Regions from separate parts of the Streptomyces sp. NBC_00523 genome, predicted to be linked through region 2. Evidence: predicted binding sites of a transcription regulator. Region 2 holds the regulator's gene; the other holds the start of a gene.
The links. The regulator HspR, encoded in region 2, represses chaperone genes until heat shock. The targets are predictions, from matches to a motif close to TTGAGNNNNNNNNNCTCAA.
Positions count from the first base shown of each region.

Region 1: lon (endopeptidase La) is a predicted target of HspR. The motif match lies at 5,849-5,867, and genes of this name have one in related genera.

Region 1 is NZ_CP107836.1:5,052,454-5,067,436, reverse strand. It holds gene OHS17_RS23195 (hypothetical protein) at 44-826, shown strand; gene OHS17_RS23190 (MarR family winged helix-turn-helix transcriptional regulator) at 853-1,335, opposite strand; gene OHS17_RS23185 (lysozyme) at 1,576-2,418, shown strand; gene OHS17_RS23180 (polysaccharide deacetylase family protein) at 2,667-3,347, shown strand; gene lon (endopeptidase La) at 3,406-5,826, opposite strand; gene OHS17_RS23170 (DUF4259 domain-containing protein) at 6,018-6,419, shown strand; gene OHS17_RS23165 (isochorismatase family protein) at 6,494-7,072, shown strand; gene OHS17_RS23160 (RNA polymerase sigma factor) at 7,106-7,708, shown strand; gene OHS17_RS23155 (hypothetical protein) at 7,705-8,640, shown strand; gene OHS17_RS23150 (ATP-binding cassette domain-containing protein) at 8,637-9,428, shown strand; gene OHS17_RS23145 (hypothetical protein) at 9,425-10,714, shown strand; gene OHS17_RS23140 (hypothetical protein) at 10,711-11,313, shown strand; gene OHS17_RS23135 (spermidine synthase) at 11,409-12,101, shown strand; gene OHS17_RS23130 (response regulator transcription factor) at 12,337-13,074, shown strand; gene OHS17_RS23125 (HAMP domain-containing sensor histidine kinase) at 13,071-14,147, shown strand; gene OHS17_RS23120 (multifunctional oxoglutarate decarboxylase/oxoglutarate dehydrogenase thiamine pyrophosphate-binding subunit/dihydrolipoyllysine-residue succinyltransferase subunit) at 14,405-14,983, shown strand, end outside.
Region 2 is NZ_CP107836.1:3,481,803-3,496,785, forward strand. It holds gene OHS17_RS15700 (pyridoxal phosphate-dependent aminotransferase) at 215-1,393, shown strand; gene OHS17_RS15705 (YbjN domain-containing protein) at 1,455-2,009, opposite strand; gene clpB (ATP-dependent chaperone ClpB) at 2,179-4,773, opposite strand; gene OHS17_RS15715 (pyridoxamine 5'-phosphate oxidase family protein) at 4,989-5,393, shown strand; gene OHS17_RS15720 (hypothetical protein) at 5,499-5,819, opposite strand; gene OHS17_RS15725 (helix-turn-helix transcriptional regulator) at 6,099-7,109, shown strand; gene OHS17_RS15730 (LuxR C-terminal-related transcriptional regulator) at 7,294-8,271, shown strand; gene OHS17_RS15735 (helix-turn-helix transcriptional regulator) at 8,268-9,284, shown strand; gene OHS17_RS15740 (heat shock protein transcriptional repressor HspR) at 9,307-9,753, opposite strand; gene dnaJ (molecular chaperone DnaJ) at 9,755-10,939, opposite strand; gene grpE (nucleotide exchange factor GrpE) at 11,072-11,722, opposite strand; gene dnaK (molecular chaperone DnaK) at 11,719-13,578, opposite strand; gene OHS17_RS15760 (sugar transferase) at 13,828-14,445, shown strand; gene OHS17_RS15765 ((Fe-S)-binding protein) at 14,587-14,983, shown strand, end outside.

The sequences.
Region 1 (14,983 bases), 1.6 Mb from region 2:
CGTGCGGTGCAGGCGCGGTGAAGGCATCGTGCAGACTGGCCGTATGCGTATCGAACTCGCGACCGCCCCCGGCACTCAGGACCGCCCGAACGAGGACTGGACGGCCTCGGTCCTCCCCGCTTCCGGTCGGGGCGGCGGGCTGGTGCTGCTGGACGGCGTGACCCCGCCGAAGGGCGATGCCGGTTGTGTGCACCCGGTTCCGTGGTTCACGGCCAGGCTGGGCGGGGCCCTGGTCGAACTGTCCGGTTCGCGGCGGGATCTGACCTTGCGGGAGATCCTCGCGGAGTCCATCCGGCGCACCGCGGACGCCCACCGCTCGACCTGTGACCTTTCTCACGTACGTACGCCACAGGCAACCGTCGTCGTGGTGCGTTGGGACGAGGCCGAGGTGGAGCACCTGGTGCTGTCCGATTCGGTGCTGCTCCTCGAAGCGCCCGAGGGGGACGTCCGCGCGGTCCTGGACGACCGGCTCGACCGGCTGCCCCGGGAGTTCCTGGTCTCGGACGCGGTGGCGGACGCCCGGGCGCGCAACAAGGAGGGCGGCTTCTTCACGGCCGCCGCCGACCCGGCCGTGGCGGAGCGCGCGGTCACCGGGCGGACGCCGCGCGCCGGGGTGCGGGCCCTGGCCGCGATGACGGACGGGGCGAGCCGCTGGACGGAGATGTTCGGCGCGGGCGACTGGGCGGAGTGCCTCGGGATCCTGGAGAAGGAGGGCCCGCAGGCGCTGATCGACCGGGTCCGCGCCCTGGAGGACGCGGACACGGAGCGTAAGCACCTCCGGGGCAAGACCCACGACGACGCGACGGCGGCGTACGTCCTGCTGTAGGCGGCCGCGGCCCCTCCCCCGGGCCCTCAGTCCTCGGCGCTGGCGTTCAGCTGGTGCAGCAGGCGGGCGAGTTCCGCGACCTCGGCGCGGTCCCAGTCGGCCAGCTTGCGGACGTAGCGGTCGCGGCGGGCGTCACGGACGCTCCGGAAGCGGGCGAGCCCTTCCTCGGTGAGGTGCACGAGAAACGCCCGCCCGTCGGCGGGGTCGGGCTCGCGCGCGACGAGGCCGAGCGTCTCCAGGGCGCGGAGCTGGCGGCTCATGGTGGCCTTGCCGACGCCGAAGTAGGCGGCGAGATCGGTGGCCCGCTGCCGGCCCGCGGATTCCAGGCGTACGAAGAGGCCGTAGGCGGCCGCCTCCAGTTCGGGGTGCACCTCGCGCGCCATCTCGCCGGAATTGGCCCGCGCCCGGCGCAGAAAGACGGCCAACTCCAGCTCCAGGGACAGGAATTCGTGGTCCACACCACTTCCCCCGGCAGTGCTGGGTTCACGTCCGCTTTCGCTCCCGTGCACGTCAACTCCCCTCAAGAGCTTTCCCGCAGATGAAAGTTTCTTCCGCCGACGGCCATCACCGCAGCTCCGCCAGTATTTCGCAGGAGTAGACCAACGGCGCCGCCCAGGCCCTCTTCCGCCGCACGGGTCTACGTGCGTAGCGTCATGCATGGCATGTCCACACCATGGCATGCCGCCGGGGTCGCCGTGCGGCGCCTCCCGGGTCGGCAGATCCCCCCACCGAGGTCTCGGAGGCACGCAATGCCCGTGCACAGATCCGGCTCCACGAAGTCCCGCCGCTCGCGCTTCGCCGCGGCCGGCACGCTGCTCGCAGCCCTCTCCCTCCTCATCGCGCTCCCCGGCGCCTCGAACGCGGCGGGCGGCGACCCCACCGCACCCGCGCGCGGCACCGCCACCATGGGCATGGGCGTCATCGCCCACGACGGCAAGGGCGGCCTGCCCGTCGAGGGCCGCGCCGCCCAGACCGAGGGCGTCGACGTGGCCAGCTACCAGGGCAACGTCGCCTGGTCGACGCTCTGGAACAGCGGCGTGAAGTGGGCCTACACCAAGGCCACCGAGGGGACGTACTACACGAACCCCTACTTCGCGCAGCAGTACAACGGCTCGTACAACGTCGGGATGATCCGCGGCGCGTACCACTTCGCCACGCCCGACACCACGAGCGGCGCCGTCCAGGCCAACTACTTCGTGGACCACGGGGGCGGCTGGTCCAAGGACGGCAAGACCCTGCCGGGCGTGCTCGACATCGAGTGGAACCCGTACGGCGCGCAGTGCTACGGCAAGACCGCGGCCCAGATGGTGTCGTGGATCCGCGACTTCGTGAACACCTACAAGGCGCGCACCGGGCGCGACGCGGTGATATACACCGCGACCAGCTGGTGGAAGGACTGCACCGGCAACAACGGCGGCTTCGCGACCACCAACCCGCTGTGGGTGGCCCGCTACAACACCACGGTCGGCGAGCTCCCGGCCGGCTGGGGCTTCTACACGATCTGGCAGTACACGTCCTCCGGTCCGACAGTGGGCGACCACAACCACTTCAACGGCGCCCTCGACCGCGTACAGGCACTCGCCAACGGATAGCGGCGCCCCCTCCCCGCGCGGCGCGAAGCCCGGTGACGCACCCCGTCGCCGGGCTTCACCGCGTTCCGGCCACCCCACTATGAACCCGGTGTATACCCCGCAGGTATAGTCGCCGTTCCAGGTCGCACACCAGTGCGTTCGTTCACCAGAGGGAGTGGCACGCCGTGCCCAGTAAGAGGAAGTCCATCGGTACGGGGTTGGCCGTCGCTCTTGTGACAGCGCTCACGCTCACATTGAGCGGCTGCTCGATGGAGACCACCGCGCCCGGCTCGGCCCGCGACGACGCCGCTTCGGACGCCAAGGCGCCGATGGGCCCGGTGGACTGCCGCAAGGCCAAGTGCATCGCCCTGACCTTCGACGCGGGCCCGGCCGAGGACACGCCGCATCTGCTGGACATCCTCAAGGAGAAGAAGGTCCACGCGACGTTCTTCCTGCTCGGCAAGAACCACGTCAAGAAGCACCCGGAGACCGTGCGGCGGCTCGCGGCCGAGGGCCACGAGATCGCCAACCACACCTGGTCGCACAAGATCCTGACCGACCGGAAGCCGGCCGAGATACGCGCCGAGCTGGAGAAGACGCAGAACGCCATCGCGGACATCACCGGCAAGAAGCCCCGGCTGATGCGCCCGCCGCAGGGCCGCACCGACGACACGATCTCCGGCATCTGCAAGGACCTCGGGCTCTCCCAGATCCTGTGGAGCGCCACCGCCAAGGACTACTCGACCACCGATTCCGCGCTGATCAAGAAGCGGATAGTCGACCAGGCGAGCAAGGACGGCATCATCCTGCTGCACGACATCTACAAGGGCACCGTGCCCGCCGTGCCCGGGATCATCGACACCCTGAAGAAGCAGGGCTACACCTTCGTGACGGTCCCCCAGCTGATGGCCCCCGCCGAGCCCGTCCCGGGCACGATCTACCGCCCGTAGGCACGGCGGTACGCGGAACGGCCCGCGCGCCCGGGCCGTTCCGCGTCCATGGCTCCCGTTACGCCGCCTGGGCCGCCGGAATCCTGTGCTCCGCCGTGGCCGGGGCCAGGGCGATCTCCAGGACCTGGCGGACGTCGGTGACCGGGTGGACCTCCAGGGTCTCCAGCACCTCGGCCGGGACGTCGTCGAGGTCGGCCTCGTTCCGCTTGGGGATCACCACGGTGGTGATGCCCGCCCGGTGCGCGGCCAGGAGCTTCTGCTTCAGGCCGCCGATCGGCAGCACCCGCCCGGTCAGCGAGACCTCACCGGTCATCGCCACATCCGTGCGGACCAGCCGGCCGGAGAGCAGCGAGGCCAGCGCGGTCGTCATCGTGATGCCCGCGCTCGGGCCGTCCTTGGGGACCGCGCCCGCCGGGAAGTGGATGTGCACGCCCCGGTCCTTGAGGTCCGCGACCGGTAGCTCCAGCTCCGCGCCGTGCGACCGGAGGAAGCTCAGCGCGATCTGCGCGGACTCCTTCATGACGTCGCCCAGCTGGCCGGTGAGGGTCAGCCCGGACGCCCCGGTCTCGGGGTCGGCGAGCGACGCCTCCACGAAGAGGACGTCCCCGCCCGCCCCGGTCACCGCGAGCCCGGTGGCCACGCCGGGCACCGACGTACGGCGCTCGGCCGGGTCCTGGGCGGACTCGGGCACGTGGTGCGGGCGGCCGATGAGACCGCGCAGGTCGTCCGCGCCCACCGTGAACGGCAGCTCGCGGTCGCCCAGTTCGCTCTGGGCCGCGACCTTGCGCAGCAGCCGGGCGACGGCCCGCTCCAGGTTCCGTACGCCGGCCTCGCGGGTGTACTCGCCGGCCAGCTTGCGCAGCGCCGGTTCGTCCAGGGCGACCTCGTCCTTCTCCAGACCGGCCCGCTCCAGCTGGCGCGGGAGCAGGTGGTCGCGGGCGATGACGACCTTCTCGTCCTCGGTGTAGCCGTCGAGCCTGACCAGCTCCATGCGGTCGAGCAGCGCCTCCGGGATGGCCTCCAGGACGTTGGCGGTGGCCAGGAAGACGACGTCGCTGAGGTCGAGCTCGACCTCCAGGTAGTGGTCGCGGAAGGTGTGGTTCTGCGCGGGGTCGAGGACTTCGAGGAGGGCGGCGGCCGGATCGCCCCGGAAGTCGGAGCCGACCTTGTCGATCTCGTCCAGGAGGACGACCGGATTCATCGAGCCGGCCTCCTTGATGGCGCGCACGATGCGTCCGGGCAGCGCCCCGACGTACGTACGCCGGTGGCCGCGGATCTCCGCCTCGTCCCGGACACCGCCGAGCGCGACGCGGACGAACTTGCGGCCCATGGCGTGCGCGACGGACTCCCCGAGCGAGGTCTTGCCGACGCCGGGCGGCCCGACGAGGGCCAGCACCGCGCCGCCGCGCCGCCCGCCGACGACGCCGAGGCCGCGGTCGGCCCGCCGCTTGCGGACCGCGAGGTATTCGGTGATGCGCTCCTTCACGTCCTGGAGCCCGGCGTGCTCGGCGTCCAGGATCTCCTGGGCGCCCTTGATGTCGTAGGCGTCCTCGGTGCGCTCGGTCCAGGGCAGTTCGAGGACGGTGTCGAGCCAGGTCCTGATCCAGGAGCCCTCGGGGCTCTGGTCGGAGGCGCGCTCCAGCTTGTCGACCTCCTTGAGCGCCGCCTCGCGGACGTGCTCCGGCAGGTCGGCGGCCTCGACGCGGGCCCGGTAGTCGTCGGACTCGTCCTCCGGGTCGCCGTTGAGCTCGGAGAGCTCCTTGCGTACGGCATCCAGCTGGCGCCGCAGCAGGAACTCGCGCTGCTGCTTGTCGACGCCCTCCTGGACGTCCTTGGCGATGGACTCGGCGACATCCTGCTCGGCGAGGTGTTCGCCCAGCCACTGGATGGCCAGCTTGAGCCGGGCGACCGGGTCGGTGGTCTCCAGGAGGCGGACCTTCTGAGCGGTGGTGAGGAAGGGCGAGTACCCCGAGTTGTCGGCGAGCGCCGAGACGCCCTCGATCTGCTGGACCCGATCCACGACCTGCCAGGCCCCGCGCTTCTTCAGCCAGCTGGTGGCGAGCGCCTTGTACTCCTTGACCAGCTCGGCGACGGCTCCGGGCAGCGGGTCGGGGACGGATTCGTCCACCCGGACCCCTTCCACCCAGAGGGCGGCGCCGGGGCCGCTGGTGCCCGCTCCGATGCGGACCCGGTCGCGGCCCCGGATGAGGGCGCCCGGGTCACCGTCGGAGAGCCGCCCCACCTGCTCGACGGTGCCGCGGACACCGATCCCGGTGTACGTCCCGTCGATGCGCGGGACGAGCAGCACCTCGGGCTTGCCCCCGTCCTCCCGGGCGGCGGCCTGCGCGGCCTCGACGGCGGCGCGCACCTCGGTGTCCGACAGGTCCAGCGGCACCACCATTCCCGGCAGCACGACCTCGTCGTCGAGCGGCAGCACGGGCAGGGTGAGCGGTGTGACGGCAGTGGACTCAGTAGCCATGATCTCCCCTTCGGCAGTCAAGTTGAGCTATACCGGCTCAATGCTTGTGAGCCCCGCAATGTTCCCCAGGCGTTGTTCGCTCTGAGCGATCAGGTGTGCCGCCACGCGTTGTCCGCCGGGGCGGGCGCTCCGGGGGCGTTGTCAGTGGTGCCTGTCACGATGCGCGGAGATCGATCCACAGGGAGACGCATATGGGTACGTGGGACGTGGGCCCGTTCGACAACGACACCGCCGCCGACTGGTGCGGAGGGCTGGACGACGCCGCGCCGGAGGCACGCGGGGCGATGGTCCGGGCCGCGCTGGCCGAGACGGCCGGCACCACCGACTACCTGGACTCGGACGTGGCCAACGAGGCGATAGCGGCGGCCGCCCTGGTCGCGGCGCAGTGCCCCGGGGGCGCCCCCGCCGACTCCGCGTACGGCCCGGACGAGCCCCTTCCGGACCTGACCGGCCTGCGCGAACTCGCGCTCCGGGCGCTGGACCGGGTCCTGACGGAACCGTCCGAGGCGCTGGAGCTCTGGGAGGAAGCGGAGGACGGGCCCTGGCACACGGGGATCAACCAGTTGCGCGGGACGCTTATGCCCCGGCCCTGAACGAGCCCGGCGAGCCCTTGCCGCCCGCCGGATATTCCGTGGAGCCCGCGCGCCGCGCCGGACAGGATGGCCGCATGACCGAGACCCCGCTCCCCGTGCAGGCCCTGATCGTCGTGGACGTGCAGAAGGACGGGGTGACCGGCGCGGGGGCCGTCCCCGGGGCCGGTGTGCTGCTGGACCGTACGGCGGGGCTGCTGGCGCGGGCCCGGCGGGCGGGCGCGGTCGTCGTCCACCTCCAGAACGACGGCGACCCCGGGTCGGGCGACGAGCCGTTCACGCCGGGCTGGGCGCTGCATCTGCCGGTCGTGGACGGCCCTGCGGAGTCCGTGATCCGCAAGACCTGGGACGACGGCTTCAAGGACACGGCCCTGGGCGCCGTCCTCGCGGACGCGGGCGTGGACTCACTGGCCGTCTGCGGCGTCATGTCGGAGATGTGCGTCCAGGCGACGGCCCGGACCGCCCTGGAGCTGGGCTACCGGGTCGTCCTCCCGTACGACGCCCACGCCACGCACGACGTCCCGGCCGCGCCCGGGATCAGCGGGGCGGTCCCCGCCGCCGTCGTCTCCCGGGCCGCCGCCTGGGCGATCAGCGCGGACGCGGACGTCACCACGCCCGCCTCGGCCGTACGGTTCACGGCGCCGCCGGGGGCGTGAACCGGGCGGCGGGCGACCGCCGATAGAGGGGGTGTGAGCGACTTGCGCCCCTCGGGGGACGACCGGACCGACGAGGCGCTGCTGCGTGCCGTCGCGCAGGGGGACACGGCCGCCCTGGCCGCGTTCTACGACCGGCACGCCGGCTGGCTCCTCGCCCGGCTGAGCCGCCGCTGCCCGGACGCGGAGACCGTGCGGGAGGTCGTCCAGGACACCTTCGTGACGGTCTGGCGCTCCGCCGCCGCGCACCGGGGCGCGGAGGCGGGCGGCTGGCTCTGGGTGATCGCCGCCCGCCGCCTGGTGGACGCCCAGCGCACCCGGGCCCGGACGGAACGCGCGACGGCGGCCGGGCAGGCGGGCGACACCCGGTGGACCGCCCCCGCACCCTCCGCCGAGGACCGCGTCCTGGCCGGCCTGGAGTACGGGGACGTGGGCGCCGCGCTCGACCGGATCTCGCCGGAGCTCCGGGAGGTCCTGCGCGCCACGGTGGTCGACGGCCTCACCACCAGGGAGGCCGCCCGGCTGCTCGGCATACCCGAGGGCACGGTCAAGACCCGGGCCATGCGGGCCCGCCGCGAACTGCGCGCCGCCCTCGACCGGCTGGTCGCGGAGAACGGCCCCCTGGGAGGCACGGCATGACGACCTGGCACGTGACGGACGAGCTGGTCCGGCGGTACGCGGAGGGCACGACCCCCGAACCGGACGCCTGGTCCGTCGAGAAGCACGTCGAGTCCTGCACGGGGTGCGCGGAACGCGTGTCGGCCGCCGTACGCGACCGGGGCGCCGGAGCGGCGACGCTGGACGCGATCCGGGCGGCGGTGCTGGCGGAGGCGGTTCCGGTGCCCGGCCGCCCGGGGCCGGGACGTCCGGTGCCCGGCCTCGGCGCCTGGCGCGGCCGCGCGCCCGGGGCCGGGCCTGCGTGGCGCCGCCTGTCGGGACGCCGCCGCTTCGGCCGGGTGGTGTGGGCGGCCGGACCCGCCTTGCGGGGGCCGTGGACCGGGGCCCTGGCGCTCGTGGTGTGCGCGGCCGTCGCGCTCGCGTACGGCGGCGGACTCGGTGGTTCCGTGCGGGCCTTGCTGCTGCTCGTCGCGCCCGTGCTGCCGCTCGCCGGCGTCGGGGTCTCGTACGGGCGCTCCGCCGATCCCCTGCACGAGATCATCGCCACCTCCCCCGGCGGCGGGCTGCGGCTGCTGCTGACCAGGACGGCCGCGGTGCTCGGGGTGACCGTCCCGGTGCTCGCCCTGGCCTGGGCGGTGCTGCCCGCCTCGGCCGGCGGCCCGGGGCCCCTGGCCTGGCTGTTGCCCGGGCTCGCCCTGACCCTCGCGGCCCTGGGGATCGGCTCGTACGTCGGCTGCCGCACCGCGGCCCTCGTCGTCGCGGCGGGCTGGGCGGCCGCCGTCACCGTACCGGCGCTCGACACGTCCCCGTCCGCGCTGCTCGACGGAACGCCGACGGCGCTCCGCTACTTCGCGGGGCTCCCCGCACAGGGCGCCTGGGCGGTGGCGGCCGTGCTCGGCGCGGCGCTGCTCGTCCTGCGCCGCCGATCCTTCGACCACCTGGAGACGTCATGAGCGTGAACAGCACCGTGGAGGTGTCCGGGCTGACGGTCCGGCACCGCCGCAGGACCGCCCTGGACGCCATCGATCTCGCCTTCGGGCCCGGAGTGCACGGGCTCCTCGGCCCCAACGGGGCGGGCAAGACCTCACTGATCCGGGTCCTGTCCACGGCCGCCGCGCCGGACGCCGGGCGGATCGAGCTGCTGGGCTCCGACGTGGGCGCGGCGTCCGACCACCGGGCCCGGGCGGAGGTCCGGCGCAGGCTGGGCTATCTGCCGCAGGAGTTCGGCCATTACGCCGGGTTCACCGTCCGCGAGTTCGTCGCCTATGTGGCGTGGCTCAAGGAGATGGATTCCACGCGGGCGGCCGCTGCCGTGGAGCGCGCGGTGGACCGCGTGGGCCTCGCCGACCGGATCGACTCCCGGATGAAGACGCTGTCCGGCGGCATGGTTCGGCGCGTCGGCATCGCCCAGGCGATCGTCAACGAGCCGGAGCTGCTGCTCCTGGACGAGCCGACCGCCGGGCTCGACCCGGAACAGCGGGTCGAGTTCCGGGCCCTGATGCGGGACCTGGGGAAGGACGCGACGGTCATCCTCTCCACGCACCTGGTGGAGGACGTGGTGGCGGCCTGCGAGGACGTGACGCTGATCGAGGCGGGCCGCGTCGCGTACCGGGGGACGACGGACGAGCTGGCGGCCCTCGGCAAGGACGACGACGATCCGGACCCGCTCCACGGCAGCCCGATCGAGCGGGGCTACACGACGGCCCTGCGCTCCCACCGGGCGACGGCGGGCGCCCGATGACCCTCACCGAGACTCCCGCGCGGCGCAAGGCCCCGAGCCCCGCGCTGCGGGCCGAGGCCCGGCGCGGCATCGGCCCGTGGACCGGGCTGTCCACGGCGCTGACGCTCGGCGTGACCATGGCCGCGAAGGCCGACGCCTGGCAGGGCGACTGGACCGAGACCCAGGGCCTCCTGCACTCCGGCGCCACTCTGCTCGCCGGCCCGCTGGTGGCCGCGGCGGCCTGTTGGCAGGGGGCCCGCGACCACCGGCGCTCGACCGATGAGCTGTGGCGCTCGACGCCGCGTGCGCGGTGGCAGCGGACGGCGGCCGCCGTGCTGCCGCTCGCGCTGTGGGCGGTCGCCGGGTACGTGGTCGCGCTGGCCGGTTCATCGGCGGCCACCTGGCCGTACGCGGGCGGCGGCGGCCCGCTTCCCTCGCTCGTCGTCGTGGACGCCGCCTTCCTGGCGGCCGCGGCGCTGCTCGGGTTCTCCGTCGGCGCGCTGTGCCGGTGGCGGCTGGCCGCGCCTGTGCTCGCCGCGTTGATGTACCTGGTGCTCGGGGTGCCGAACTACGCGGAATCCCCGGCGCGGTACCTGGACCCGGCCGAGCAGTACGCGCTGTGGGACCAGCTGCCCGTGTGGTGGTTCGCCCCCGCCGTGGTGGCCTGGACCTGCGGACTCGCGGCCGCCGCGTTCACCGCCGTCGCGGCCCGGCGCCGGCTCGCCGCCCTCGTGCCGCTCGCCGTGGCGACCGCCGTCGCCCCGCTGATCGTGTCCACGGGCGACGGCATGTTCCGGGACGACCCGGCGGCCCACCATCTCGCCTGCACAGAAGGCAGCCCGCAGATCTGCCTGAGCGGGCGTCAGGAGCACCTGCTGCCCCAGGTCGCCGAGGCGCTGTCGGGGCTGACGGGACGGCTGGAGGGGGTGCCCGGCGCACCGAAGCGCTACGTCGCCCGGCTGCCCCTGCACGGCCCGGACGAGGCGTGGATCCCGCCGCCCAATCCCGGCTGGTACCTCCTGCGCGGGCGGCTGCGGGACACCGAGGACTACGCCTGGCAGGTGGCGGCCAACATGACGGCGCGGGACTGTTCGCGGCACTACGAGGACGCCGACGGACGTGGGGTGGGCGCGACGGACGGCGCTGTCGGAACCTGGCTCGCCCCCGCCGGGCTCGCCCCCGGCACGGAGAAGTCCCCCGAACTCCGCCGCCTCGAAGCCATGCCCAAAGCCGAGCGCCGCGCCTGGCTCGGCCGCTACATGACGACGCGTACCAGCTGCGCCTACTCGGAGGTGCCGGTCCTGTGAGCCTCCCCGTCCTCTACCTCCGCTCCCGCGCCCTCCCCCGTACCGCCGCGGCCCTCGCCTGTACGGCCCTGCTCGCGGCCTGGGCGGCGCACTGGCTCCAGGCACAGCCGGCCTTCGACCACAGCGCCCGCGTCCCCGTCCTGGTCCTGGCCCCGCTGCTGGTCTCGTCGGCCATCGGGACGAGCCTGTACGCCGCAGCCGACGAGCTCGACCGGACGGCGGTCCGGCGCTGGTGGCCCCGACGGCTGGCGCACCTGCTCGCGCTCACCGTCCCGGCCGCCGCCGCCCTCGCGCTGGCCGTCCCCGGGCACCCGGAGGCGTTCGGCGCGCCCGGCATGGTGCGCAACGTGCTCGGCACGACCGGGATCACGGCCGCCGCGGCCGCCCTGATCGGCGCCCGGCTCAGCTGGCTCCCGGTCACCGTGTACACCGGCGCGGTCTACCTTGCCGCGCCGCGCGCCCCGGGCGGAGCCGCCTCCGTGTGGGCCTGGCCGATGCAGCCGGGGCCCCAGGTGGGGGCGTGGGCCGTGGCTGCGGCGGCGTTCGCGGCGGGGGCGGCGCTCCACGCCGTACGCGGGGCGCGCCGCGAAGGCGGCTGACCGAGGCAGTCCTCCGTACGAACTCGCTGGCACCCGCCCGCCCCCGCGCGACAGGATGGCCGGGACAGCCGCCCCGGCCACCGGAGATCAGTGCCATGCCCCACACGTTCGGCCCCGACGCCGACGCCCCCGTCACCCTGGACCGCCGCGAGGGACCGTACGGGGAGGTCGTCCTGCGCCGGCGCGGGGAGGACTTCGAGATCATTGCCAACGGGTGCTTCCTGATGGACACCTCCGACGGGCGCTCCGAGCGGCTGCTGATCGACGCCGCGCTCGCCGCGCTCCCGGCCGGCCGCACCGCGCCCGCCGTGCTCATCGGGGGGCTCGGCGTCGGGTTCTCGCTCGCCCGGGCCGCCGCCGAGCCCCGGTGGGGCCGGATCGCGGTCGCCGAGCGGGAGGAGGCGATCGTGGACTGGCACCGGCAGGGGCCGCTGGACCGGATCTCGGGGCCCGCCCTCGCCGACCCCCGCACGGAGATCCTGACGACCGACCTCGTCGCGTATCTGCGGACGACTACGGACCGTTACGACTCTCTGTGTCTGGACATCGACAACGGGCCGGACTGGACGGTCACCGAGGACAACAACGACCTCTACTCCCCCGCCGGTCTCGCCGACTGCCGGGCGCGGCTCAACCCGGGCGGGGTGCTCGCGGTCTGGTCCGCACAACCATCCGAGGCATTCGACCAAGCCCTACGGAATGCCGGGTTCCAGGGGGTTCGGGCGGAAGAAGTGGGCGTTGCCCGAGGTGTGCCGGACGTGGTCCATCTCGCAATCCGGGACGCGTGAGATCCCCCCTGCGGGTATCGAAAGCCCCCGAACGCCCGGGGGCCAAGGCCCACAAGCACGACACTCCGCCCCGCGCGGGGGCCTCGCGGAGCGGTCCGGCCTTGCACCCTGCGTAGCCGGAAACCCTCCGCTGCCTCTACGCTGCTGACCGATAGCGGGATCACCCACGAAAATCACGAGCGAAAACCGTACGTCCGGGGGAATGGCCTCCGTGAGAACGGGCAGGGGCGGGGCGATGGAACAGACACACACCACCCACAGCGGCGTCGCGGCCACCCCGGGCGCGCAGCGCCGGGTGCTGGTGGTCGAGGACGACGCCACGATCGTCGATGCCATTTCCGCCCGGCTGCGGGCGGAGGGCTTTCTCGTGCAGACCGCGCAGGACGGCCCGGCCGCCGTGGACGCGGCCGAGGCGTGGCAGCCGGACCTGATGGTGCTCGACATCATGCTGCCCGGCTTCGACGGCCTGGAGGTCTGCCGCCGGGTCCAGGCCCAGCGGCCGGTGCCGGTGCTGATGCTGACCGCGCGCGACGACGAGACGGACATGCTCGTCGGGCTCGGGGTCGGCGCCGACGACTACATGACCAAGCCGTTCTCGATGCGTGAGCTGGCCGCCCGGGTGCACGTGCTGCTGCGCCGGGTGGAGCGGGCCGCGCTGGCCGCGGTGACGCCGCGCAGCGGCATACTCCGCCTCGGCGAGCTGGAGATCGACCACGCGCAGCGCCGCGTGCGGGTCCGCGCCGACGACGTGCACCTGACCCCGACCGAGTTCGACCTGCTGGTCTGCCTGGCCAACACCCCGCGCGCGGTGCTCTCCCGGGAGCAGCTGCTCGCCGAGGTGTGGGACTGGGCGGACGCCTCCGGCACCCGGACGGTCGACAGCCACATCAAGGCGCTGCGCCGGAAGATCGGCGCGGAGCGCATCCGTACCGTGCACGGCGTCGGCTACGCGCTGGAGACCCCCGCGCCATGACCTCGCCCGGACCGGGGCTGCGGCCGTTCTCGATCAAGGCCAAGCTGGGCACCCTCGTGGTGGTCTCGGTGTTCATCACCACCGGGCTGATCATGGTGGCCTTCCGTACGCGGACCGAGCTCCGGTTCATCACCGTGTTCTCGGTCATCGCGACCCTGCTGATCACCCAGTTCGTGGCGCACGGCCTGACCGCGCCGCTGGACGAGATGCGCGCGGTGGCCCGGTCGATCTCGCACGGCGACTACACGCGGCGGGTCAACGGCGCGGGCCGGCGCGACGAGCTCGGCGACCTGGCGCAGACCATCAATCTGATGGCCGACGACCTGGCGGCCGTGGACCGGCACCGCAAGGAGCTGGTGGCGAATGTCTCGCACGAGCTGCGCACGCCCATCGCGGCGCTGAGAGCCGTCCTGGAGAACGTCGTGGACGGGGTGTCCTCGGCCGATCCGGAGACGATGCGGACCGCGCTGAAACAGACGGAGCGCCTGGGCCGCCTGGTGGAGACGCTGCTCGACCTGTCGCGGCTGGACAACGGCGTCGTCACGCTGAAGGCCAACCGCTTCGAGGTGTGGCCCTATCTGTCCGGGGTGCTGAAGGAGGCGAACCTCGCCGCCGCGCACCGCCGGCTCTCCTCCGGGTCCGGCAACCACTCCCGTACGGACGTCCATCTGCACCTGGACGTGTCGCCGCCCGAGCTGACCGCGCACGCGGACGCGGAGCGGCTGCACCAGGTGGTGGCCAATCTCATCGACAACGCCGTCAAGCACAGCCCGCCGCACGGCCGGGTCACGGTGCTGGCCCGGCGCGGCCCGCAGCCGGAGTCCCTGCACCTGGAGGTGGTGGACGAGGGCCCGGGCATTCCGGAGTCCGAGCGCCACCGGGTCTTCGAGCGCTTCAACCGGGGCGACGTGGCCTCGCCGCACGGCCCGGGCAGCGACGGCGGTACGGGGCTCGGCCTGGCCATCGCCCGCTGGGCGGTGGATCTCCACGGCGGCCGGATCGGAGTGGCCGAATCTGCTCGCGGCTGCCGGATACGCGTCACTCTTCCGGGGATTCCGCAACCGCGAGGTTGACATAGGGTTCGAACCGGAAGGCCGCGTTCTACGTGTTCCGGGAACGGGATACGGTCGAGGCGGCCGCTGCGGCGGCCTCGCGTACCCGGAGCGAAGCGGAACCATGCTTGTTTCCCGCCATTTCCAGCGCCGAAACCCGGCTTTCGATGTGACTTGCACGACGAAGACCTCCCCGGCCTGCAAGGAACGGCCGCGGAGGCGTAGCCTTGATTCCCGCTGTCCATCACCTTGCGAAGCGGAAGAGGGCGGTCACCGCCGTGTCGTCTCAGTCCCCCAGTAACTCGAGCATCTCGACCGACCAGGCCGGCCCGGGCACCAACCCGGCCGCGGCATTCGGCGCCAATGAGTGGCTCGTCGACGAGATCTACCAGCAGTACCTCCAGGACCCGAATTCGGTCGATCGTGCCTGGTGGGACTTCTTCGCCGACTACAAGCCGGGCAAGACCGGCACGGCGGACAAGCCCGGCGCCGCAGCCGCGGGGGCTGCAGCGCCCGCGGCCCCGGCCGCCCCCACCACCGCACCGGCGGCCCCGGCAGCTCCGGCGCAGCCCGCCGCCCAGGCCCCGGCGGCGCCCGCCGCCCCGGCCCAGGCAGCCCCGGCCGCGCCCGCCGCGCCCAAGGCTCCGGCGAAGGCCGCCCCGGCTCCGGCCGCCAAGGCCCCCGCCACGAAGGCCAAGGCCGCCGCGGAGACCGAGGCGCCGGGCGGACCGGAGTACGTGACGCTGCGCGGCCCGTCCGCCGCAGTCGCGAAGAACATGAACGCCTCGCTGGAGCTGCCCACGGCCACGTCCGTGCGCGCCGTCCCGGTGAAGCTGCTCTTCGACAACCGCATCGTC
Region 2 (14,983 bases):
GTCCGCCGGGCCGCGCTGCCTTCGCGGCGAGGACCAGGACCAGCACGACCAGAATCACGCCGACCAGCACACCGACCATGACCTCACGTCCTTCCTTCCCCCGAAGCGAGGCCCCCCGCTCCGCGCCCTTCCGGCGTGCAGGGGAGATGCCCCTGCCGCCGCAGGCCCAAAGCAGACTTGAGCAAGTCCAGAGCTTGCGCGCAGGATGGCGGCCATGACACACGGACGACCGCTGCTCAACCGCCGCCTCGCCGAGTTCGGCACGACGATCTTCGCGGAGATGTCCGCGCTGGCCATCCGCACCGGAGCCATCAATCTCGGCCAGGGCTTCCCCGACACCGACGGCCCCGAGGAGATCCGCGAGGCCGCGGTGCGTGCCCTGCGCGCCGGGCAGGGAAACCAGTACCCGCCCGGCCCCGGCGTCCCCGAGCTGCGCACCGCGATCACCGGCCACCAGCAGCGGCGCTACGGCCTGGCGTACGACCCCGACACGGAGGTGCTGGTCACCGCGGGCGCCACCGAGGCCATCGCCGCCTCGCTCCTGGCGCTCCTGGAGCCCGGCGACGAGGTCATCGCGCTGGAGCCGTACTACGACTCGTACGCCGCCTGCATCGCGATGGCGGGCGCGACGCGCGTTCCCGTCACGCTGCGCCCCGACACCTCCGCCGGCACCTATCGGCTGGACCTCGACGAACTGCGCGCGGCGGTCACACGCCGTACCCGGCTGCTGCTGATCAACACCCCGCACAACCCGACCGGCACGGTGCTGAGCCGCGAGGAACTGGGCGCCATCGCGGAACTGGCCTGCGAGCACGATCTGCTCGTGGTCACCGACGAGGTCTACGAGCACCTGGTGTTCGAGGGCGAGCACCTGCCGCTGGCGGGCTTCCCCGGCATGCGCGAGCGCACGGTCACCATCTCCTCTGCCGGCAAGACGTTCTCGTACACCGGCTGGAAGATCGGCTGGGTCACCGGCAGCGCCGAGCTGGTGACGGCGGTGCGCTCGGCGAAGCAGTACCTGACGTACGTCTCCGGCGGCCCCCTCCAGTACGCCGTCGCCGAGGCGCTGCGGCTGCCCGACAGCTTCTACGAGGAGCTGCGCGCGGACCTGTACGCCAAGCGGGACCTGCTCTGCGCGGGCCTCGCCGAGGCCGGTTTCGCGGTCTACCGCCCGGCCGGCACGTACTTCGTCACCACCGACATCCGCCCGCTCGACGCGACCGGCGACGGCATCGCGTTCTGCCGGGCCCTGCCGGAACGCTGCGGCGTGGTGGCCGTTCCCAACGCCGTCTTCTACGACCACCGCGACCAGGGAGCCCCCTTCGTCCGCTTCACGTTCTGCAAACGTACGGACGTGCTCCAGGAGGCCGTTTCCCGGCTGAAGCAGCTCTGACGCATGAAGAGGCCCGGCGCGGGTTCCCCCGGCCGGGCCTCTTCATGCGTGCGGAGCGGACTCAGGCGTCCGGAGCCTCCGTGCCGTCCTCGGCCTTCTGCTCGGCCGGGGCCAGGCCCAGGCGCTCCAGCAGCCACTTGTCGAACTCGATGGAGGCGCGCACCCAGCTGACCGTCGAGGAGACGAAGTGCTCCAGGGAGACGCCGGTGCCGATGAGCATCTGCGCCTCACCGATCAGGCGGACCGAGGGGCCGCCCTCCTCGCCCTCCTCGGGCTCGTGGGTGTGCGTGTAGACCTTGGGCCACAGGGTGCGGCGGTTCCAGTCGTCGATCGCGTCGAGGAGGACCGGGCGCTGGTCCGTGGCGTGCGGGCGGTCGTAGAACGTACGGACCGAGAAGACCTGCTGCTCGCCCTCGCCGCGGAACATGAAGTACGTGCGGAATTCCTCCCACGGCGCGGCGAGGTCGCCCTCGTCGTCGACGACGTACTTCAGCTCCATCTGGTCCAGCAGCTGCTTGACGAGGTCCTGGTCAGGGACGACGGGGCCCTCCGGTCCTGCCGCCTGCGGTTCGGGCTGAGCCCCGAAGTTAGGAATCGAGGACGGATCGATGCTCACCGTTATTTCCCTTCGTGCGGTTGGCTGCCATCCTCTCTTATGCCGGGCGGGGCATGGCAAGCCCGGAAGGCCCCGATCCGCCACAAGCTGATATTCAGCCGGTGGGGAACGGGGCCGGGGCGTTCCGATGACGCCGTACGGATTCCGCTTATCGCGTCGGCGGCCGCGCTCAGCTCGCCGCTCCGACGATCAGGCCGTCCTCGAAGCGGTCCACGCGGACCGTGTCGCCGTCCCTGATCTCGCCCGCCAGGATCTCCTTCGCGAGGCGGTCGCCGATCGCCGTCTGGATGAGGCGGCGCAGCGGCCGGGCGCCGTACGCCGGGTCGTTGCCCTCCTCGGCCAGCCAGGCCAAGGCCTCCGGGGTGACCTCCAGGGTGAGCCGCCGGTCGGCCAGGCGCTTGGCGAGCCGGTCGATCTGGAGGCCCGCGATGTGCGCCAGCTCGTCGCCGGACAGGGCGGAGAAGACCACCAGGTCGTCCAGCCGGTTCAGGAACTCCGGCTTGAAGGACGCCCGGACGACCTCCAGAACCTGGCGCTTCTTCTCTTCCGGTTTGGTCAGCGGATCGGTCAGGTACTGGCTGCCGAGGTTGGACGTCAGGATCAGGATGGTGTTCCGGAAGTCCACCGTCCGGCCCTGTCCGTCGGTGAGCCGGCCGTCGTCCAGGACCTGGAGCAGGATGTCGAAGACCTCGGGGTGGGCCTTCTCGACCTCGTCCAGCAGGACAACGGTGTACGGGCGGCGGCGGACCGCCTCCGTGAGCTGGCCGCCCTCCTCGTAACCGACGTAACCGGGCGGGGCGCCGACCAGCCGGGCGACGCTGTGCTTCTCGCTGTACTCGCTCATGTCGATGCGGACCATGGCCCGCTCGTCGTCGAAGAGGAAGTCCGCGAGGGCCTTCGCCAGCTCGGTCTTGCCGACCCCGGTCGGGCCGAGGAACAGGAACGAGCCGGTGGGGCGGTCGGGGTCGGCGATGCCGGCGCGGGTGCGGCGTACCGCGTCCGAGACGGCCTGCACGGCCTCGGTCTGCCCGATCAGGCGCTTGCCCAGCTCCGACTCCATGCGCAGCAGCTTCTGCGTCTCGCCCTCCAGGAGGCGGCCGGCCGGGATGCCGGTCCAGGCGCCCACGACATCGGCGATGTCGTCCGGCCCGACCTCCTCCTTGACCAGGGTCTCCTTGGGCTCGCGGGCGGCCTCCTGCTCGGCCTCGTCGGCCTCGGCCAGCTCGCGTTCCAGGCCGGGGATCTCCCCGTACAGCAGCTTCGACGCGGTGTCGAAGTCGCCGTCGCGCTGGGCGCGTTCGGCCTGGCCGCGCAGGTCGTCCAGGCGTTCCTTCAGCTCACCGACCCGGTTGAGGCCCTGCTTCTCCTTCTCCCAGCGGGCGTTGAGGCCGCGCAGCTCCTCCTCCTTGTCGGCGAGGTCGCGGCGCAGCTTCTCCAAGCGCTGTTTGGAGGCGGCGTCGGTCTCGTTCCTGAGGGCCAGCTCCTCCATGTGCAGCCGGTCGACGGAGCGCTGGAGCTCATCGATCTCGACGGGCGAGGAGTCGATCTCCATGCGCAGCCGGGAGGCCGCCTCGTCCACGAGGTCGATGGCCTTGTCGGGCAGGAAGCGGGAGGTGATGTAGCGGTCGGACAGGGTGGCGGCGGCGACCAGGGACGCGTCGGCGATCTGGACCTTGTGGTGGGCCTCGTAACGCCCCTTGAGGCCGCGGAGGATCGCGATGGTGTCCTCGACGGACGGCTCGGCGACCAGCACCTGCTGGAAGCGGCGCTCCAGGGCGGGGTCCTTCTCGATCCGCTCGCGGTACTCGTCCAGCGTGGTCGCGCCGACCATCCGCAGCTCGCCGCGGGCCAGCATCGGCTTGAGCATGTTGCCCGCGTCCATCGCGGAGTCGCCGCCGGCGCCCGCGCCCACGACGGTGTGCAGCTCGTCGATGAACGTGATGATCTGGCCGTCGCTCTCCTTGATCTCGGAGAGGACGGTCTTCAGGCGCTCCTCGAACTCGCCGCGGTACTTCGCGCCCGCGACCATGGCGCCCAGGTCGAGCGAGACGAGCCGTTTGTCCTTGAGGGATTCGGGAACGTCGCCCTTCACGATGCGCTGGGCGAGCCCTTCGACCACGGCGGTCTTGCCGACGCCCGGCTCACCGATGAGCACCGGGTTGTTCTTGGTGCGCCGCGAGAGCACCTGGACGACGCGGCGGATCTCCTGGTCCCGGCCGATGACCGGGTCGAGCTTGCCCTCGCGCGCGGCGGCGGTGAAGTCCGTGCCGAATTTCTCCAGGGCCTTGTACTGGCCCTCCGGGTCGGGAGTGGTCACCCGGCGCCCTCCCCTGCTCTTCTCGAACGCGTCCAGCAGCTTCTTCGCGCTGGCCCCCTGCCCGTCGAGGATCTCACCGGCACGGCCGCCCTTCGCGGCGATCCCGATCAGCAGGTGCTCGGTGGAGACGAAGTCGTCGCCCAGCTCCTGGGCGCGCTGCGCGGCGTCCGCGATGACGGCGAGCAGCTCACGGTTGGGCTGGGGCGGTGCGACGGTCGACCCGGTCACGCTGGGCTGCGCGGCCAGGAGCCGTTCCGTCTCGGTGCGTACGGCGATCTGGTCGGCCTCGACGGCGGCCAGCAGATCGACCAGATTCTCGTTGTCCTCGCCCGAGAGCAGCGCGAGCAGCAGATGCCCCGGGGTCAGATCGGGATGCCCGTCCTTCACGGCCCTGCTGGTGGCCGCGTTGATGGCGTCCCTGCTCCTGTTGGTCAGCTCGGCGTCCACGTGCGCTGTCTCCTCCTTGCGACGACTGGTCCGTTCCCCACTACTGACACGGTCAACGTGTACAAAGTTGAGTCTATTCCACTCAAGGTTGTGCGCGCCGAAAGTTGAGCGCATTCCACTCAAGGCGAAATGCGGCCACGCCTCACCTCCGAGTGAACCGGCCGTCGCGGGCACCCGCCACCGCAGGCCGTTCCCGCCCGCATACGCTGGGGCCCATGGCAGTCGACGTACACCAGCCGAGCCCCGAGTACCTCGCGTTCTGGCGCGAGAGCCACGTGTGCACGCTCACCACGCCCCGCCCCGACGGCACGCCGCACGTGGTCCCGGTGTGCGTGACGTACGACCCCGAGGCCGGCCTCGCCCGGGTCATCACCAACAAGCACAGCCGCAAGGTGGCCAACATCCTGGCCGCGGGCCCGGACGGCGCCCGGGTCGCGGCGTGCCAGGTGCACCGGCGCCGCTGGGCGACCCTGGAGGGCGTCGCCCGGATCAGCACGGACCCGGAGCGGGTCGCGGAGGCCGTACGCCGCCACACGGAGCGCTACGACCGGGTGCCCTCGCCCAACCCGGACCGGGTCGTCATCGAGATCACCCTGGACCGGGCGCTCGGCCGCGGCTGAGCGGGCCGCCCCCGGGGAAAGCACAACGGCGCCACCGTGTTCAGGTCACGGTGGCGCCGTTGTGTGGGGGAAGTGACTGAGCGACGTGGAACGACGGGGGATCGCTCAGGCACTGTGGGGGGTGGCGGCAATGGTTTCTGGTTCGAACAGCTGATGGTCACGCTGTGCGAGATTCACGAAGATCATGTCGTACCGGATGGCACACCGCACCGGCTGCGGCGCGCCCCGCGGCTTGCGGAGGCACCGGTAGGCGCGGACTTCACCGTCGTCCTCGCGGGCGACGACGACCGGGTCGCCGAACAGAGTGACCATCAACGAGTCGCCACGGTGGGGCAGTGCCGTGACGAGATCGATGAAATGCCACCCTGACCGGTAGGCGGTCGCCATCTCACGCCGGAAGGTCCGGTCGTCCGGAGGGGTGGTCATGCTTTGTCCTGCGGAATCGAGTAACCCCACCCCACATCAGCCTGCGGCACATTACCGACGGCTGCAGAGTCGCGGCCCCACACGAGGTCTGACGGAGAGACCTGCGCCATGAGCAGTAGCGCAGCAGCCGCAACGACAGTGCCAAGCACTGAGCGAAGCAATCTCTTGTACATAGCCGGCTTCGTCCTCACCTGATGGAATCGTCTCCCCCGCTCCACTTGAAGACGATGGCTCATTCGGACACGTCAAAGCCACAGAACCGATGCATCATGTTCCTGAATGTTCAGGACCCTGGGGGGTGGAGCTTTGCCCGCAATCGACGCCAAACCGGCACATACTCACTCGGTCGCGAATCTATGCACCGATGGAGTCCGGCTGTACTCGGCCGCGCTGGGCGTCGGGCGCATCGCCCGAACCGAGGTGGAACCGGCTCCTTGCCTGCTCGAATTCGGCCTTTTGCTGCCCGACCCCGACGATGATTCCTGGCTCCGGCCGGTGGCGCCGTCCGCCGCCCTCGCCCAGCGGCTCCACCCCCTGGAACGCGAGATCCAGGACCGCAGGCGAACGTCGGTGGAGCTGACCGACGCGTTCGAACCGTTCATGGCGATCAGCGCCCAGCGGCCTGCGGCCACCCACGCGATCACGGTGCTGGAAGGCATCGACCGGATCAACGGGGCTCTGGATCTGGCCATCTCCGAGAGCCGGACGGAAGTGCTGACCGTCCAGCCCGGCGGCAAGCGCAGCGAGGAGGTTCTGAGCGAGGCCCTGGCACGCAGCAAGCCTCTCATCGACTCCGGGATCAGCGTACGCACGCTCTACCAGCACACCGTAAGGCACAGCCAGCGCACCTACGCGTACGTGGACCTCATGGCCGGCGCACGCATGGAGATCCGGACGCTGGAAGAACTCATCGAGCGCCTCATCATCTGCGATGACACCGTGGCGTTCATTCCGGCCAGGGACGATCCACCCATCGCCCTGGAACTGCGGCACCCCGGACTGGTCGCGTACCTGACGAAGGTATTCGAACAGCTCTGGAGCAGGGCCGTCCCGCTGAACGAGGCCGCGCCCTACGATCCGGCGCGCGACGGCATCACGGGCGTTCAGCGCTCCATCGCCCAACTCCTCGTGGAGGGCCACGTCGATGAAGCCATAGCCCGCCGTCTCGGCATGAATGTGCGTACCTGCCGGGCCCACGTGGCGAAACTTTCCGCCGTTCTCGGCAGCACCAGTCGCGCCCAACTCGGCTATCTGATCGCCCGGTCAGGAATCCTGGACCAGGATTCCTGACCGGCCGGCCCCAAAGATCCCCACCCCCCGGGCCGGACGGGCGTGCCACGCAATGGGGGAGAGCATGGCCACGCCCTAGATCAGCCGGGGGAGTTCCCGGCTCCCCCGACATCTCCACACTGGCCCGGGAACTAGGCTGGCACCACCGTCATCTTGCTGCACTGCCAAAAGTGGGGGGTCCCAAATGAGCAAGGACGAGGGCATACCGCACCAGTCGCACGGTGATCTAGAACTGTGCGATGCCGGCGTCAGGACCTACACCGAAGCGCTCCGAGCCGGCCGGCTGCCCCGCTCCGCTCTCGGACCCGCCCCGTGCCTGATCGAGTTGGCTCTCGTCCATCCCGATCCTCAGGATGATGGCTGGATCCGGCCGGTGCCGCCGTCCGCGGCGCTCGCCCATCTGCTCCAGCCCGTCACCCGGGAGATCCACGAGCGCATCCGGCTCTCCGCGGCCCTGGCCGACTCCCTGGCACCCCTGGCCTCCGTCGCCAGCACCGACCCCAACCTCGCCATCACCGTCCTCGAAGGCCTCCCGCTGATCGAGGCCGCCATCCAGAACGCCACGGACGGCGCGCAGCACGAGGTCCTGACCCTGCAGCCCAGCGGCAACCGGCCCGTGGAACAGCTGAAGAAGGCGCTGGCGCGTGCACTCGACATGTCGGAGCGCGGTGTGACGCTGCGTCACATCTACCAGCACCCCGCCCGCTACAGCCCGGCCATCAAGGCGTACCTGGACGACGTGCCGCCGGGCCACATCCAGGTGCGCACCATCGAGCAGACGGTCGAACGTCTCTTCGTCTTCGACAGCACCGTCGCCTTCATCCCCGCCAGCGCACGGCGCGACACCGCCCTGGAGATCCGCCACCCCGCCCTCGTGCGCTACCTGATCCAGGTGTACGAGGTGCTGTGGGCCCAGGCCAAGCCGCTGACCTCTCCCCTCCAGGCGCCCGCGCACGACACCCCGATCACCGCCACCCAGCTGAGCGTCGCGCGCCTCCTCGTCGAGGGGAACACCGACCAGATCGTGGCCCGCAAACTGGCCATCAGCGTCCGCACCTGCCGCGCCCACATCGCCAAACTCATGCACGCCCTCGGCGCCACCAGCCGCACCCACCTCGGCGCCCTGCTCGTCCAGTCCCGCCTCGCGGAGCCCACCCGATGACCCTGTCCACCGAACACCGCCACGGCGAAGGCGAGCTGTGCGACGCAGCGGTCGGCCTCTACACGCAGGCGCTCACCCAGGGCAGCATCGCCCGGTCCGCCGCCGCGCACGTCCCCTGCGTCGCCGACGGCGCCCTGCTCGTCCCCGACCCCCACGACAGCCGCCGGCTGCGCCCCGTACCGCCCACCGCCGGGCTGGCGCACCTGCTGCATCCGCTGGCCCGCCAAGTCCTCGACCAGGTACGCGCGATCGACCTGCTGGCGAAGTTTCTCGTCCCCCTCACCTCGTCGGACCAGGAGCCCATCTCCCTCGCCACGCTCCACGGGCGATCGACCATCCAGGCGTCCATCAACGGCTCGGCCCGCGAGGTACGGGACGAGATCCTGACCATCCAGCCCGGCAGCACCCGTCCGCGCGAAAAGCTCCGGATAGCGCTCACGGGGACGCTGCCCACCGCCGCGCGGGGCGTCCGGGTCCGGCACATCTACCAGCACTCCGCGCGCTACAGCACCGACCTCAGGGCGTACGTGGCCCAACTGCCCAGCGGGCTCCTGGAGGTCCGCACCGTGGAGCGGGCCATCGACCGTCTCATCATCTTCGACCGGGCCGTCGCCTACCTCCCCGCCGACCCCGACGGCAACGCCGCGCTGGAGATCCGCCACCCCGCCCTCGTCCGCTACCTGACCGACATCTACGAAACCCTCTGGGCCGGAGCCACCCCCTTCACCGAACACCTCCCCACCGCACTCCCCGGCGCCCCCGTCACCGCAGTCCAACAGAGCATCGCCCGCCTCCTCATCGACGGCTGCACCGACCAGGCCGCCGCCGAAAAACTCGGCATCAGCGTCCGCACCTGCCGCGCCCACATCGCCAAACTCATGCACACCCTCAACGCCACCAGCCGCACCCACCTCGGCGCCCTCCTCATCCGCTCCGGCCTCGCGGAGGGCCCCGCCGGTCCCGTACCGCCGGGATACGCGAAACGGCCCGCCACGCCCGGAAATCCGGGATGACGGGCCGCCTCTGGGCGCGGGGTCAGTCCTTGGGGCGCTTGGGGCGCCAGACCACCAGGGCGCTGGTCTGCTGCACGTCCTGGTAGGGGACCAGGTCGCGCCGGTACGACGCGTGGACCTGGGCCTCGCGCTGCTGCATGGCCGCCGCGGCTCCGTCCACGGCCGCCGAGAGTTCGGCGACACGCTGCTGGAGCGCCGCGACCTGGTTCTCCAGCTCGATGATGCGCTTGATGCCGGCGAGGTTGATGCCCTCGTCCTGCGACAGCTGCTGCACCGTACGCAGCAGCTCGATGTCGCGGGCCGAGTAGCGCCGGCCGCGTCCGGCCGTACGGTCGGGCGAGACCAGGCCGAGGCGGTCGTACTGGCGCAGTGTCTGCGGATGCAGGCCCGAGAGCTGGGCCGCGATCGAGATCACGTACACCGGGGACTCGTCGGTCAGTTCGTAAGGATTACGCCGTCGGCCGTCCACCTCAAGCTCCCTTCGCCGCCTGGAACAGCTCCGCCCTCGGGTCATGCCCCGCAGTCGCCTTGCGGTATGCCTCCAGCGCGTCCCTGGCCTCGGTGCCGAGGTCGGTGGGCACGGTCACCTCGACGGTGACCAGGAGGTCGCCCCGGGTGCCGTCCTTGCGGACCGCGCCCTTGCCGCGGGCCCGCATCGTACGCCCATTCGGCGTACCGGCCGGTAGCTTGAGGGTCACGGAGGGTCCGCCGAGCGTCGGGACCTTCACCTCGCCGCCGAGCGCCGCCTCCGTGAAGGTGACGGGCACCGTGACGGTGAGGTTGTCGCCCTTGCGGCCGAAGACCGGGTGGGCGTCGACGTGGACCACGACGTACAGATCGCCGGCCGGCCCGCCGCGCTCGCCCGGGGCGCCCTTGCCACGCAGCCGGATGCGCTGCCCGTCCGAGACGCCCGCCGGGATGCGTACCTGCATGGTCTTCGAGGACCTGGCCCGGCCACTGCCCTTGCAGACGTCGCAGGGGTCCTGGGCGATGAGGCCGCGGCCCTTGCAGTCCACGCACGGGTCGGTGAGCGAGAAGCCGCCGCCGCTGCCGCGCGAGACCTGGCCGGTGCCGACACAGGTCGGGCAGACCCTGGGGGTGCCGTTCTTGTCGCCGGTGCCGGAGCACGCCTTGCAGGGCGCCTGGCTGGACATCCGGAGCGGGACCGTGGCCCCGTCGACCGCCTCGGTGAAGCTGAGCGTCACCTCGGACTCGATGTCCTGGCCGCGCCGCGGCTGCACCCTCGTACCGGCGCCGCCGCCACGGTTGAAGAGGCCGCCGAACACGTCGCCGAGGCCGCCGCCGCCGAAACCGCCGGCGCCGCCCTGGCTGCCTCCCTGGGCGCCTCCGAAGAGGTCCCCCAGGTCGAAGTTGAAGTTGCCCTGGGCGCCACCGGGCCCGGCGCGGAAGCCGCCGTTGCCGAAGAGGGCGCGCGCCTCGTCGTACTCCTTGCGCCTCTTGGCGTCACCGAGGACGTCATTCGCCTCGGAGATCTCCTTGAAGCGCTCCTCCGCCTTGTCGTCGCCCTTGTTGGCGTCCGGGTGGAACTCGCGGGCGAGCTTCCGGTACGCCTTCTTGATCTCGGCGTCGGTGGCGTCCTTGGGGACGCCGAGAACCTTGTAGTAGTCCTTCTCGACGAAGTCCTTCGTACTCATCGACGTCCCTCCTTCCGGACGACCGGCCGGGAGCCTCCCGTCCGGGCGGCGCCGGGCCCGCAGGCCCTGGCACCGACCGGACGGGAGGCCCTGGTGGCCAGGCGGTGTGCTGCCAGGTGATCGGACAGGATGTCAGACCTCCTCGCCGCCACCGCTCTCCTGGTCGTCTGCCTTCTCTTCCTTCGCGGCCGCGGGAGCCGCCCCCGGCTGGGGTTCGGCGACCGCGACCCGCGCGGGGCGGATGGTGCGCTCGCCGATCCGGTAGCCGGGCTGCAGGATCGCCACGCAGGTCGTCTCCGTGACGTCCGGCGCGTAGCTGTGCATCAGGGCCTCGTGGACCGTCGGGTCGAAGGGCTCGCCCTCCTTGCCGAACTGCTGGAGGCCCAGCTTCGCGACGACCGTCTCCAGCGATTCGGCCACCGACTTGAACCCGCCCACGAGCTCGCCGTGCTCCCGGGCCCGGCCGACGTCGTCCAGGACGGGCAGCAGCTCGGACAGGAGGTTCGCGACGGCGATCTCCTTGACCGTGACCCGGTCCCGCTCCACACGGCGGCGGTAGTTCTGGTACTCGGCCTGAAGCCGCTGGAGGTCCCCGGTGCGCTCGCTGAGCGCCGTGCGGACCTGGTCCAGCTGCGCGGTCAGGGCCGTGTTCTCGTTCGCGTCCCCGGCCGGGGCCGCCGCCTCCTCCTCGGAGGGGGTGGCGGCCTTCGGCTCGGCGTCGTCAGAGGTGGCGCCGGAGGGGACGTCGGGCTTCTCCTCGAAGCCCGGAGTCTCCTCGGTCACGCCGCACCGCCCTTGGAGTCCTTCTCGTCGTCCACGATCTCGGCGTCGACGACATCGTCCTGGGCGTCGCCCTGGGCCTGCTCGGCACCCGGCTGCGCGTCGGCCTGCGGGCCACCCTCGGCCTGGGCGTTGGCGTACATCGCCTGGCCCAGCTTCTGGGAGACGGCCGCGACCTTCTCGGTGGCCGTGCGGATCTCGGCGGAGTCCTCGCCCTTGAGCTTCTCCTTCAGCTCGGTGACCGCGGTCTCCACCTCCGTCTTCACGTCGGCCGGGACCTTGTCCTCGTTGTCCTTGAGGAACTTCTCGGTCTGGTAGACGAGCTGCTCGCCCTGGTTGCGCGACTCGGCGGCCTCGCGGCGGGCGTGGTCCTCCTCCGCGTACTTCTCGGCCTCCTCACGCATCCGGTTGACCTCGTCCTTCGGCAGCGAGGAGCCGCCGGTGACGGTCATCTTCTGCTCCTTGCCGGTGCCGAGGTCCTTGGCCGTCACGTGCATGATGCCGTTGGCGTCGATGTCGAAGGAGACCTCGATCTGCGGGACACCGCGCGGGGCCGGCGGCAGACCGGTCAGCTCGAACATCCCGAGCTTCTTGTTGTACGCCGCGATCTCGCGCTCGCCCTGGTAGACCTGGATCTGCACGGACGGCTGGTTGTCCTCGGCCGTCGTGAAGATCTCGGACCGCTTGGTCGGGATCGTGGTGTTCCGCTCGATGAGCTTGGTCATGATGCCGCCCTTGGTCTCGATACCGAGGGACAGCGGGGTGACGTCGAGGAGCAGGACGTCCTTGACCTCGCCCTTGAGGACACCGGCCTGGAGCGAGGCGCCGATGGCGACGACCTCGTCCGGGTTCACACCCTTGTTGGCCTCCTGGCCGCCGGTCAGCTCCTTGACGAGCTCGGCGACGGCCGGCATGCGGGTGGAGCCACCGACGAGAACGACGTGGTCGATCTCGGAGAGCTGGATGCCCGCGTCCTTGATGACGTTGTGGAACGGGGTCTTGCAGCGGTCCAGGAGGTCCGCGGTGAGCTGCTGGAACTGCGAGCGCGTGAGCTTCTCGTCCAGGTGCAGCGGGCCCTCGGCCGACGCCGTGATGTACGGCAGGTTGATCGTGGTCTCCGTCGAGGAGGACAGCTCGATCTTCGCCTTCTCCGCGGCCTCGCGGAGACGCTGGAGAGCCATCTTGTCCTTGGACAGGTCCACGCCGTGGCCGTTGGCGAACTGCTTCACCAGGTAGTCGACGACGCGCTGGTCCCAGTCGTCACCACCGAGGTGGTTGTCACCGTTGGTGGCCTTGACCTCGACCACGCCGTCGCCGATCTCCAGGAGCGACACGTCGAAGGTGCCGCCACCGAGGTCGAAGACGAGGATCGTCTGGTCGTCCTTGTCGAGCCCGTACGCCAGCGCGGCGGCGGTCGGCTCGTTGACGATGCGCAGGACGTTCAGACCCGCGATCTCGCCGGCCTCCTTGGTCGCCTGGCGCTCGGAGTCGTTGAAGTACGCCGGGACGGTGATCACCGCGTCGGTGACCTTCTCGCCCAGGTAGGACTCCGCGTCGCGCTTCAGCTTCTGCAGGATGAAGGCGCTCATCTGCTGCGGGTTGAAGCTCTTGCCGTCCAGGTCGATCTTCCAGTCAGTGCCCATGTGGCGCTTGACGGAGCGGATGGTCCTGTCGACGTTGGTCACAGCCTGGCGCTTGGCGACCTCGCCGACCAGCACCTCGCCGTTCTTCGCGAAGGCGACGACGGACGGCGTGGTCCTGGCGCCCTCTGCGTTGGTGATGACGGTGGGCTCGCCGCCTTCGAGAACGCTGACGACGGAGTTAGTCGTGCCCAGGTCGATGCCGACCGCACGTGCCATTTCGATTCCTCCAACTGACTACTTGAGTGGATCTGACTCAAGGATGCACGACTCCCCTCTCGGAGTCAACAGACCTGAGTCGGCTCGGCTCAACTTAGGTGCTCCCCCTGCGCGCCATCGGCGACACCTGGCGCCTCATGCGCCGCACAGCCCTCCCCCATCATGGCCGCATGGGATCGTTCTGTCACAAAATGCCGTGAGCAGCACAAAAGCGGCATTCGATCCGCCGAGTGCAGGCAGGTGCGAACGATGCGTACGCAGAAACAGTGGGGAGGCGCGCCCCGGCCGCGCCTCCGGCGGCCGCCCCGGCTCCCCCGCCCGAGCGCCAAACGCACCCTCGATCTGTTCCTCGGTTCGGCCCTGCTGCTCCTCACGTCCCCTTTACTTGCGGCCGCCGCCCTGGCACTGGCCGCACAGGGCCGCCGCGTGACGCGCCGCTCCCCGCGCACCGGCCTGCACGGCAGCCCTTTCGTCCTGTACTACCTGGACACCCGGTGGCTGAAGCTGGACGTGATCTCGCGCCTGCACCACGTGGTGCGCGGTGAGCTCTCCCTCGTCGGGCCCGCGCCGCTCGCCCCGGGCGACGCACGGAACGGCACCGGGGGCGCCCGGCACTGGCGGCAGGAGCTGAAGCCCGGGCTGACCGGCCTGGCCCAGGTGCGGCACCGGTCGGCGATGCCCTGGGACGAGGCGGACCTCCTGGACCAGCACTATGCCCAGCACCAGGGGCTGCGGCTGGACCTCGCGGTGCTCGCCGAGGCCGTCCGCGTACCCCTGCGCGAGGCGGCCCACACCCTGCCGTGGCCCGGCAAGGCACACCTGAGCGACACAGATCACCGCCTGCCCGGCTACAGCACGGCGGAATAAGTGGGTAGTGTCGGCACAGACTGATTAAGTTACTGCTTAGTAGTAGCGATACTCGTAGTCCCAGTGGTCACTGGAAGACGCAGTACCCGCTAGTGGACGCTGGATCGATCCCACCCTCGCCGCAGGCCCGAGGAGCCCCCAATGCAACTCGCCGCGATCATCGTGTCGCTGGTGCTGACCGTGGTCGGCGTTGCGCTCATCGCCCGAGCCGTCGCGCAGATCTACCGGTTCGTCACGCTCGGACAGCCGGTTCCGGCCGGCAGCCGCACCGACTCCGTGAAACAGCGCACGATCACGCTGGCCAAGGAGTTCGTCGGCCACACCAGGATGAACCGATGGGGCATCATCGGCATCGCCCACTGGTTCGTCGCCGTCGGCTTCCTGACCCTGGGCCTGACCATCGTCACGGCGTACGGTCAGCTGTTCAAGGCCGACTGGGTCCTGCCCGTCCTCGGCGGCTGGCTGCCGTACGAGGTGTACACGGAGTTCATCGCGCTCGCGACCACCGTGGGCATCCTCGTCCTCATCGCGATCCGCC